DNA from 2 places in the Streptomyces sp. NPDC017520 genome. Region 2 is predicted to be linked to the other one. Evidence: riboswitches for the same ligand, from Rfam matches in the RefSeq annotation. Region 2 holds a riboswitch; the other holds the start of a gene.
What was found. A riboswitch is a leader RNA that binds a small molecule or an ion and turns the genes downstream of it on or off. The one in region 2 is predicted to bind thiamine pyrophosphate.

Region 1: it holds a riboswitch for thiamine pyrophosphate, as region 2 does, so the genes downstream of both, thiO (glycine oxidase ThiO) here and ACH4KB_RS03680 (thiamine ABC transporter substrate binding subunit) in region 2, are expected to answer to the same signal.

The regions. Positions count from the first base shown of each region.
Region 1 is NZ_JBIRKB010000002.1:340,056-344,207, reverse strand. Features, by position in the region: gene ACH4KB_RS05620 (thiazole synthase) at 1-202, opposite strand, end outside; gene thiS (sulfur carrier protein ThiS) at 205-471, opposite strand; gene thiO (glycine oxidase ThiO) at 468-1,688, opposite strand; TPP riboswitch at 1,686-1,798, opposite strand; gene ACH4KB_RS05605 (hypothetical protein) at 1,850-2,191, shown strand; gene ACH4KB_RS05600 (NAD(P)/FAD-dependent oxidoreductase) at 2,258-3,499, shown strand; gene ACH4KB_RS05595 (Rv2175c family DNA-binding protein) at 3,580-3,945, shown strand; gene thiE (thiamine phosphate synthase) at 4,021-4,152, shown strand, end outside.
Region 2 is NZ_JBIRKB010000001.1:821,784-825,935, forward strand. Features, by position in the region: gene ACH4KB_RS03670 (phosphatidate cytidylyltransferase) at 1-78, shown strand, start outside; gene rlmN (23S rRNA (adenine(2503)-C(2))-methyltransferase RlmN) at 187-1,293, shown strand; TPP riboswitch at 1,359-1,475, shown strand; gene ACH4KB_RS03680 (thiamine ABC transporter substrate binding subunit) at 1,557-2,651, shown strand; gene ACH4KB_RS03685 (ABC transporter permease) at 2,732-4,152, shown strand, end outside.

The DNA of each region.
Region 1 (4,152 bases), on a different contig from region 2:
CCTGGATGGAGAGCCGCTCCAGCACCGAGAGCACCGAACCCCGCACGGTCGGGTCGAGCCGGCGCATCGCGACCGTGGTCAGCTCGGTGCCGGAGGCGATCAGCGAGCGCTCCAGCACGTCCAGGCTCGGGGCCCCGCCGGTGCCCATGATCAGCCGGGAGCGATACGTGGTGGGCCCCAGCGTGAAGACGTCGTCGGACATGGTCAGCCTCCCTGTACGGCGGTCAGGACCTCGACGCGGTCGCCCTCGCCGAGCCTCGTCGCGGCCCACTGGCCGCGCGGGACGACGCTCTCGTTGACGGCGGCGGCGACCCCGGAGCGGGCCGGGGTCAGCGTGGCGACGAGGGCGTCCAGATCCGTCCCGGCGGGAACGGCGCGGACTTCCCCGTTCACCGAGACGGAGACGGTGGCGGCGGACACCGGGACGGAGACGGTGGCGCCGGATTCCGGTACGGCGTACTGCTGGGTCATACGGGCTGCTCCTGGGGTACGGGGGCGGCGAGGACGGCGGTCTCGAAACGGCCGGGGGCGAAGGGGCGGGCCGTCTCGGGCAGCTCGCCGGTGGTCAGGACGTCGGCCATCGCGTCCCCGGTGACGGGCGTCAGCAGGACGCCGTTGCGGTGGTGGCCGGTGGCGAGCAGCAGACCGGGCAGGGCGGTCGGGCCGAGCAGCGGGGCGTTGTCGGGCGAGGCGGGACGCAGACCGGCCCGGGTCTCCGTGAGCGGCAGCTCGGTGATGCCCGGTACCAGCTCGTGGGCGTCGCGCAGCAGCTCGTACACCCCGCCGGCGGTGACCGTGGTGTCCCAGCCCATCTCCTCGCTGGTGGCGCCGACGACCAGCTCGCCGTTCTCGCGCGGCACGAGGTAGAGGTGACCGCCCCGGACCACGGCGCGCACGGTGCGGCTGAGGAAGGGGGCGTACGCCCGGGGCACGGTGAGCCGGAGCACCTGGCCCTTGACCGGGCGGACCGGCGGCACGAGCTCCGGCGGGAGCCCGGCGAGCCGGCCGCTGAGACTGCCCGCGGCGAGCACGACCTGATCGGCCGCGAACTCCGTACCGTCGCCGAGCAGCGCCCCGGCGGCCCGGCCCCCGGCCACGGTGAGCCGCTCGGCGGTCGTCCGGCGGAACGCGACCCCGGCCCGTTCGCACGCGGTCAGCAGTGCCGCGGCGAGGCGGCGGGGGTCCACCTGGTGGTCGCCGTCGACCCGGAGGCCGCCCCGGACGCCGGGGGCCAGCATCGGCTCCAGGCGGCGGCACTCCCGGCCGCTCAGCCAGACCGACTCCAGGCCCGAACGCTCCTGGAGGGCGTGCAGTTCGCGCAGATGCGCCCGGTCGTCGGAGTCCAGTGCGACGGCGAGCGTGCCGCAGGTCCGGAAGCCGGTGTCCCGGCCGCTCGCCTCCTCCAGCTCGGCGACGAACGAGGGGTAGCGGGCGGCGGAGGCGAGGTTGAGCCCGAGCAGCATCTGCTCGCCGTAGTGCAGTTCGGTGACGGCGGCCAGCATGCCCGCCGCGACCTGGGCGGCGCCGCCGCCCGGTTCCGGGTCCGCGACCGTGACGCGCAGCCCCCGCTGGGCGGCCCGCCACGCCGTGACCAGGCCGATGATTCCGCCCCCGATGACGAGGACGTCGGATCCGGAGCCTCTCTTGACGAGGGCATCGGATCCGGAGCTTCTCTCCGAGACGCGCATGGGTGTCCAGCCCCTCCCTTCGCCGGCATGACCCGGAGCAGGTTCGTACGGTCGGAGGCCGGCCAGCCTCCCTCTCAGCCCGGTGCGTCCGGGCTCCCGCGAGTGTTCTACCGTGGCCAGCCTAGACCCCCTCGCCCGCGGTCAGTAAAGGAGCGCCCGTCATGGCCCGTTCGCTCGACGGACTCGTCCTGTCACCCGTCGCCGACCAGGCCCCGGGCCAGGTCGGCACCCGCACCCGCTTCACGTACCACGAGCGGGACGGCCGGATCTGGGCCGAGTACGCGGGCGGCGACGTGGTGCGCGGTCATCTCGTCGGCACCCGCGACGGGGACGCGCTGGACTTCCGCTACGTGCAGCTCAAGCAGGACGGAACGACCTCGTCCGGGCACTGCCTCTCCACGGTCGTCGACCTCGCCGACGGCCGGGTGCGGCTGGAGGAGCGGTGGGTCTGGGAGTCCCAGGAGGGCAGCGGCACCAGCGTGGTGGAACAGCTTCCTTCTTGAGCTCCTTCCCGGGTTCCCTCCGGCACCCCTCTGTCTGACGCACCATCAGGTGATTAAGGTGGACGGGTGAGCGAGCAGACGGAACAGCGGGCGGCGCGGCAGGCACGGCACGTGGTGGTCGCCGGTGCGGGCATGGCGGGCGTGCAGAGCGCCGTGGCCCTGCGCGAGGCGGGCTTCACCGGGCCCGTCACCCTGATCGGCGCCGAACCCCACCAGCCCTACGACCGGCCGCCGTTGTCCAAGGCCGTCCTGCTCGGCAAGGCCGAGGACTCGGCCTTCGACGTCGACTTCGAGGCCTTGGACATCACCCTGCGCCTCGGCCTGGACGTCGCCGCCCTGCGCGCCGCCGACCATGTGCTGGACACCGCCGACGGGCCGGTGTCCTACGACGCCCTGGTCCTCGCGACCGGCGCGGAGCCCATCACCCTGCCCGGCTCCGAGGGCGTGCCCGGCGTCCACCTGCTGCGCACCCTCGACGACGCCGCCCGGCTGCGGCCCGTCCTGGACCGGCAGCACGACGTGGTCGTCGTCGGGGCGGGCTGGATCGGCGCCGAGTTCGCCACCGCGGCCCGCGCCGCGGGCTGCGCCGTCACCGTCGTCGAGGCCGCCGCCCGCCCGCTCGCGGGCACCCTGCCCGCCGAGGTGGCCGCCCCCATGGCCGCCTGGTACGCCGACAGCGGCGCCGAACTCCTCACCGGGACCCGGGTCGACCGCGTCGAGGAGGGGGCCGTCGTCCTCGACGACGGCCGGGTGCTGCCCGCCGGGGCCGTGGTCGTCGGCATCGGCGCGCGCCCCGCCACCCGCTGGCTCGCCGGCTCCGGGGTCGCGCTGGGCCCCGACGGCTCGGTCACCGCCGACAGCGCGCTGCGCACCTCGCTGCCCGATGTGTACGCGGTCGGGGACTGCGCCTCCTTCCCCTCCGCCCGCTACGGGACACGCCTGCTGGTCCACCACTGGGACAACGCCCTCCAGGGCCCCCGCACGGCGGCCGCCGCGATCATGGCCGCACGGGACGGGGAGCCGCTCCCCGTCTACGACCCGGTCCCGTACTTCTGGTCCGAGCAGTTCGGCCGCTTCGTGCAGTACGCCGGCCACCACGCGGACGCCGACACCCTGGTGTGGCGCGGCGACGGGGCTGACGCCGCCTGGTCGGTGTGCTGGCTGCGCGACGGCGCGCTGGCGGCCGTGCTCGCCGTAGGCCGCCCGCGCGACCTCGCCCAGGGCCGCAGGCTCATCGAGTCGGGGGCCGCCCTCGACCCGGAGAAGGTGGCCGACCCCGCCGTGCCGCTGAAGTCCGCCGCCCTGTGAGGGACCGGTGACCCGCCGGGCCGCCCCCGTACGGTCGGCCCGGGTACCGGCTGTCCGTCCGGGATGGCACGCTTGTCCCTGTGACCGAGATTGACGCAAAGACCGATGCTCTCGTCCCCGCCTGGCTCCACCTTCCCGACATCGCGGAAATGCTCGATGTCCAGGTGACGCGCGTACGGCAGCTGGTCAGGGATGGCCAGCTCATCGCCGTACGCCGTGGTGAGAACCGGGCGCTCCAGGTGCCGGCCGCCTTCATCGACGGCGACAAGGTGGTCAAGGGCCTCTCCGGCACCCTGACCCTCCTGAGGGACGACGGCTATTCCGACGAAGAGATGCTGGAGTGGCTCTTCACTCCCGACCCGACCCTGCCCGGCACCCCCGCGCAGGCGCTGAGCGAGAATCGCGGTACGGAGGTGAAGCGCCGCGCCCAGGCGCTCGCCGTCTGACCGACACGACAGGAAGCGGTGCACGGGCCGCCCGGCGCGGCCCGTGCACCGTCACGACCACGGGGGAGCCCACCCATGTCCACGCCTCGCGAGCAGCTGTCCGACGCCCGGCTCTACCTGTGCACGGACGCCCGCAGGCGCCAGGGTGACCTCCCCGCCTTCCTGGACGCGGTGCTCGCCGCCGGCGTCGACATCGTCCAGCTCCGG
Region 2 (4,152 bases):
ATGGACCGGCTGGACTCGCTCCTGCCGACCGCGCCGGTCGTCTGGCTGCTGCTGGTGCTGTTCGTCGGCTCCGGCTGACCGCCTCGGCACCACGGCACCCGTCTCACCTGCACGTTTCACGAGTGAGGGTCCGTCGTCCACAGGGCGGCGGGCCCTCGCCCGTCTGTCTGCGACACTGGATGAACCATGCCTAAGCCCGGAGAACTCACTTTCGTCGCGCCCCGCGGATCCAAGAAGCCGCCGCGGCACATCGCCGACCTCACGCCCGCAGAGCGCAAGGAAGCGGTCGCCGCGACCGGTGAGAAGCCGTTCCGCGCCCAGCAGCTCTCGCAGCACTACTTCGCGCGGTACGCGCACGACCCGGCCGAGTGGACGAACATCCCGGCCGGATCGCGGGAGAAGCTCGCCGAGGCGCTGTTCCCCGACCTGATGTCCGTGATGCGGCACATCAGCTGCGACGACGACACCACGCGCAAGACCCTGTGGAAGCTGCACGACGGGACGCTCGTCGAGTCCGTCCTGATGCGCTACCCCGACCGCGTCACGATGTGCATCTCCTCGCAGGCCGGCTGCGGTATGAACTGCCCCTTCTGCGCCACCGGGCAGGCCGGCCTCGACCGCAATCTGTCGACCGCCGAGATCGTGCACCAGATCGTCGACGGCATGCGCGCCCTGCGCGACGGCGAGGTGCCCGGCGGGCCCGCGCGGCTGTCCAACATCGTCTTCATGGGCATGGGCGAGCCGCTCGCCAACTACAACCGCGTGGTCGGCGCGATCCGTCGCCTCACCGACCCGGAGCCGGACGGTCTCGGCCTCTCGCAGCGCGGGATCACCGTCTCCACCGTGGGCCTCGTCCCGGCCATGCTGCGCTTCGCCGACGAGGGCTTCAAGTGCCGGCTCGCCGTCTCGCTGCACGCCCCGGACGACGAGCTGCGCGACACGCTTGTCCCCGTCAACACCCGGTGGAACGTCCGCGAGGTGCTGGACGCCGCCTGGGAGTACGCGGAGAAGTCCGGCCGGCGGATCTCCATCGAGTACGCCCTGATCCGGGACATCAACGACCAGGCATGGCGGGGCGACCGGCTCGGCCGGCTGCTCAAGGGCAAGCGGGTGCACGTCAACCTGATCCCGCTGAACCCCACGCCCGGCTCGAAGTGGACCGCCTCGCGGCCCGAGGACGAGAAGGCGTTCGTCGAGGCCATCGCGGCCCACGGCGTGCCCGTCACCGTCCGGGACACCCGCGGTCAGGAGATCGACGGGGCCTGCGGGCAGCTGGCGGCCTCCGAGCGCTAGCCTCGCCCGGACACCGGACGGGCGGCCGAAATCCGCCGGTGTAGCCTGGGCCCGAAATCAACTTCATATTCCGACAGGGGAGCGCCACAGCGCTGAGAGTGCGGCACCAAGGACAGGTTGGCCGCAGACCCTCTGAACCTCGCCCGGGTCATTCCGGGTAGGAAGTTCGGACCTTACTCAAGCTGTTGCGCCCTGCCCGCTTCCGGTTCGCCGGACAGCGGGCGGGGCCGCGTCTCTTCCTGGTCACCTCCAGGAGGAATCACATGAACACCACCACGAAGTACGCGGCGACCGCGCTCGCCGCCGCTCTCGGCGTCACGCTGCTCGCGGGCTGCGGCGACGACGGTTCCGCCGGCTCCGGGGAGTCCAAGGGCCCGGCCTCCAAGACCGTCACCCTGGTCAGCCACGACTCCTTCAACGTCTCGGACAAGGTGCTGAAGGCGTTCACGAAGGAGACCGGCTACAAGGTCGAGATCCTCAAGAGCGGCGACGCCGGGGCCGCGCTCAACCAGGAGATCCTCACCAAGGGCTCCCCGCGCGGCGACGTCTTCTTCGGCGTCGACAACACCCTGCTCTCCCGCGCCCTCGACAACGGCCTGTTCACCGCGTACGAGGCCAAGGGCCTGGACACGGTCGCGGCGGACACGCAGACGGACGAGAAGAGGCGGGTCACGCCCGTCGACACCGGCGACATCTGCGTCAACTACGACAAGAAGTACTTCGCCGACAAGAAGCTCGCCCCGCCGAAGACCTTCGAGGACCTGCTGAAGCCCGCGTACAAGAACCTCCTCGTCACCGAGAACGCCGCGAGCTCCTCGCCCGGCCTCGGCTTCCTCCTCGGGACCATCGCCGCCCAGGGCGAGGACGGCTACGAGGCGTACTGGAAGAAGCTGAAGGCCAACGGCGTCAAGGTCGTCGACGGCTGGGAGCAGGCTTACAACGAGGAGTTCTCCGGCTCCGCGGGCGGCAAGAAGACAGGCGCCGACCGGCCGCTCGTCGTCAGTTACGCCTCCAGCCCGCCCGTCGAGGTGCTCTACGCCGACCCGCAGCCCAAGGAGGCCCCCACCGGGGTCGCCACCGGCACCTGCTTCCGGCAGACCGAGTACGCCGGACTGCTGACCGGGGCGAAGAACGAGGCGGGCGGCAAGGCACTGCTGGACTTCATGATCAGCAAGACGTTCCAGGAGGACATGCCGCTGAACATGTTCGTGAACCCGGTCGTGAAGGACGCGACCCTTCCCGAGCTGTTCACGAAGTTCGGCGAGGAGATCGACACGCCTCCCACCGTCGCGCCCGAGAAGATCAGCGCCAACCGTGAGCAGTGGATCCAGTCGTGGCAGTCGCTGGTCCTGAAGTAGAGCCCGGGGCGAAGACCGCCGAGGCCGCCCGGGCCCGACGCGGGCCCGGGCGGCGCGGGGCCGCGCTGCGGCTCGGCCTGATGGCCGTGCCCGTCGCGTTCTTCGCGGTGTTCTTCGCCTATCCCGTGACCGCGATCGTCGGCCGCGGGCTCAAGGCCGGAGGCGACTGGCAGTTCGGGCGGATCGGCGAGGTGCTGGCCCGCCCGGACATCCTCGACGTCCTCTGGTTCACCACCTGGCAGGCCCTCGCCTCGACCGCGCTCACCCTGCTGATCGCCCTGCCCGGGGCGTATGTCTTCGCCCGGTTCGACTTCCCCGGCAAGCAGCTGCTGCGGGCGGTCGTCACGGTGCCGTTCGTGCTGCCCACCGTCGTCGTCGGCACCGCGTTCCTGGCGCTGCTGGGGCGGGGCGGGCTCCTCGACGAACTGTGGGGCGTCCGGCTGGACACCACCGTGTGGGCGATCCTCCTGGCCCACGTCTTCTTCAACTACGCCGTGGTCGTGCGGACGGTCGGCGGGCTCTGGTCCCAGCTGGACCCCCGGCAGGAGGAGGCCGCCCGGGTACTCGGCGCCGGACGGTTCGCCGCCTTCCGCCGGGTGACGCTGCCCGCGCTCGCCCCGGCCGTCGCCGCCGCCGCGCTGATGGTCTTCCTCTTCACCTTCACCTCCTTCGGCGTCGTACAGATCCTCGGCGGACCCGCCTACGCCACCCTGGAGGTGGAGATCTACCGGCAGACCGCGCAACTGCTGGACCTGCCGACGGCCGCCGTGCTGACCCTGGTGCAGTTCGCCGCGGTCGGTGCGGTCCTCGCCGTGCACGCCGTGACCGTACGCCGCCGGGAGCGGGCGCTGAAGCTCGTCGACCCGGCCCAGACCTCCCGCCGGCCGCGCGGCGCCGGGCAGTGGGCGCTGCTCGGCGGTGTCCTGCTCACCGCGCTGCTGCTGATCCTGCTGCCGCTCGGGGTGCTGGTGGAGCGCTCGTTCGACGGAGCGGACGGGACCGACGGATACGGCTTCGGCTACTACCGGGCCCTCCAGTCGGCCGGGTCCGGCGGCTCCTCCACCTTCCTGGTCCCGCCGCTGGAGGCCGTCGGCAACTCCCTGCGGTACGCGCTCGTCGCGACGCTCATCGCTCTCGTCGTCGGAGGCCTCGCGGCGGCGGCCCTGACCCGGCGGGCCGGGCCGCTGGTCCGCGGCTTCGACGCGCTGCTCATGCTGCCGCTCGGGGTGTCCGCCGTCACCGTCGGCTTCGGCTTCCTGATCACCCTGGACGAGCCGCCGCTCGACCTGCGGACCTCCTGGATCCTGGTCCCGCTGGCGCAGGCGCTGGTCGGCGTCCCCTTCGTCGTACGGACCATGCTGCCCGTGCTGCGCGCGGTCGACGACCGGCTGCGGGAGGCCGCCGCCGTGCTGGGGGCCTCCCCGCTGCGGGCCTGGCGGGAGGTCGATCTGCCGCTGGTGCGGCGGGCGGTGCTGGTCGCGGCGGGCTTCGCCTTCGCCGT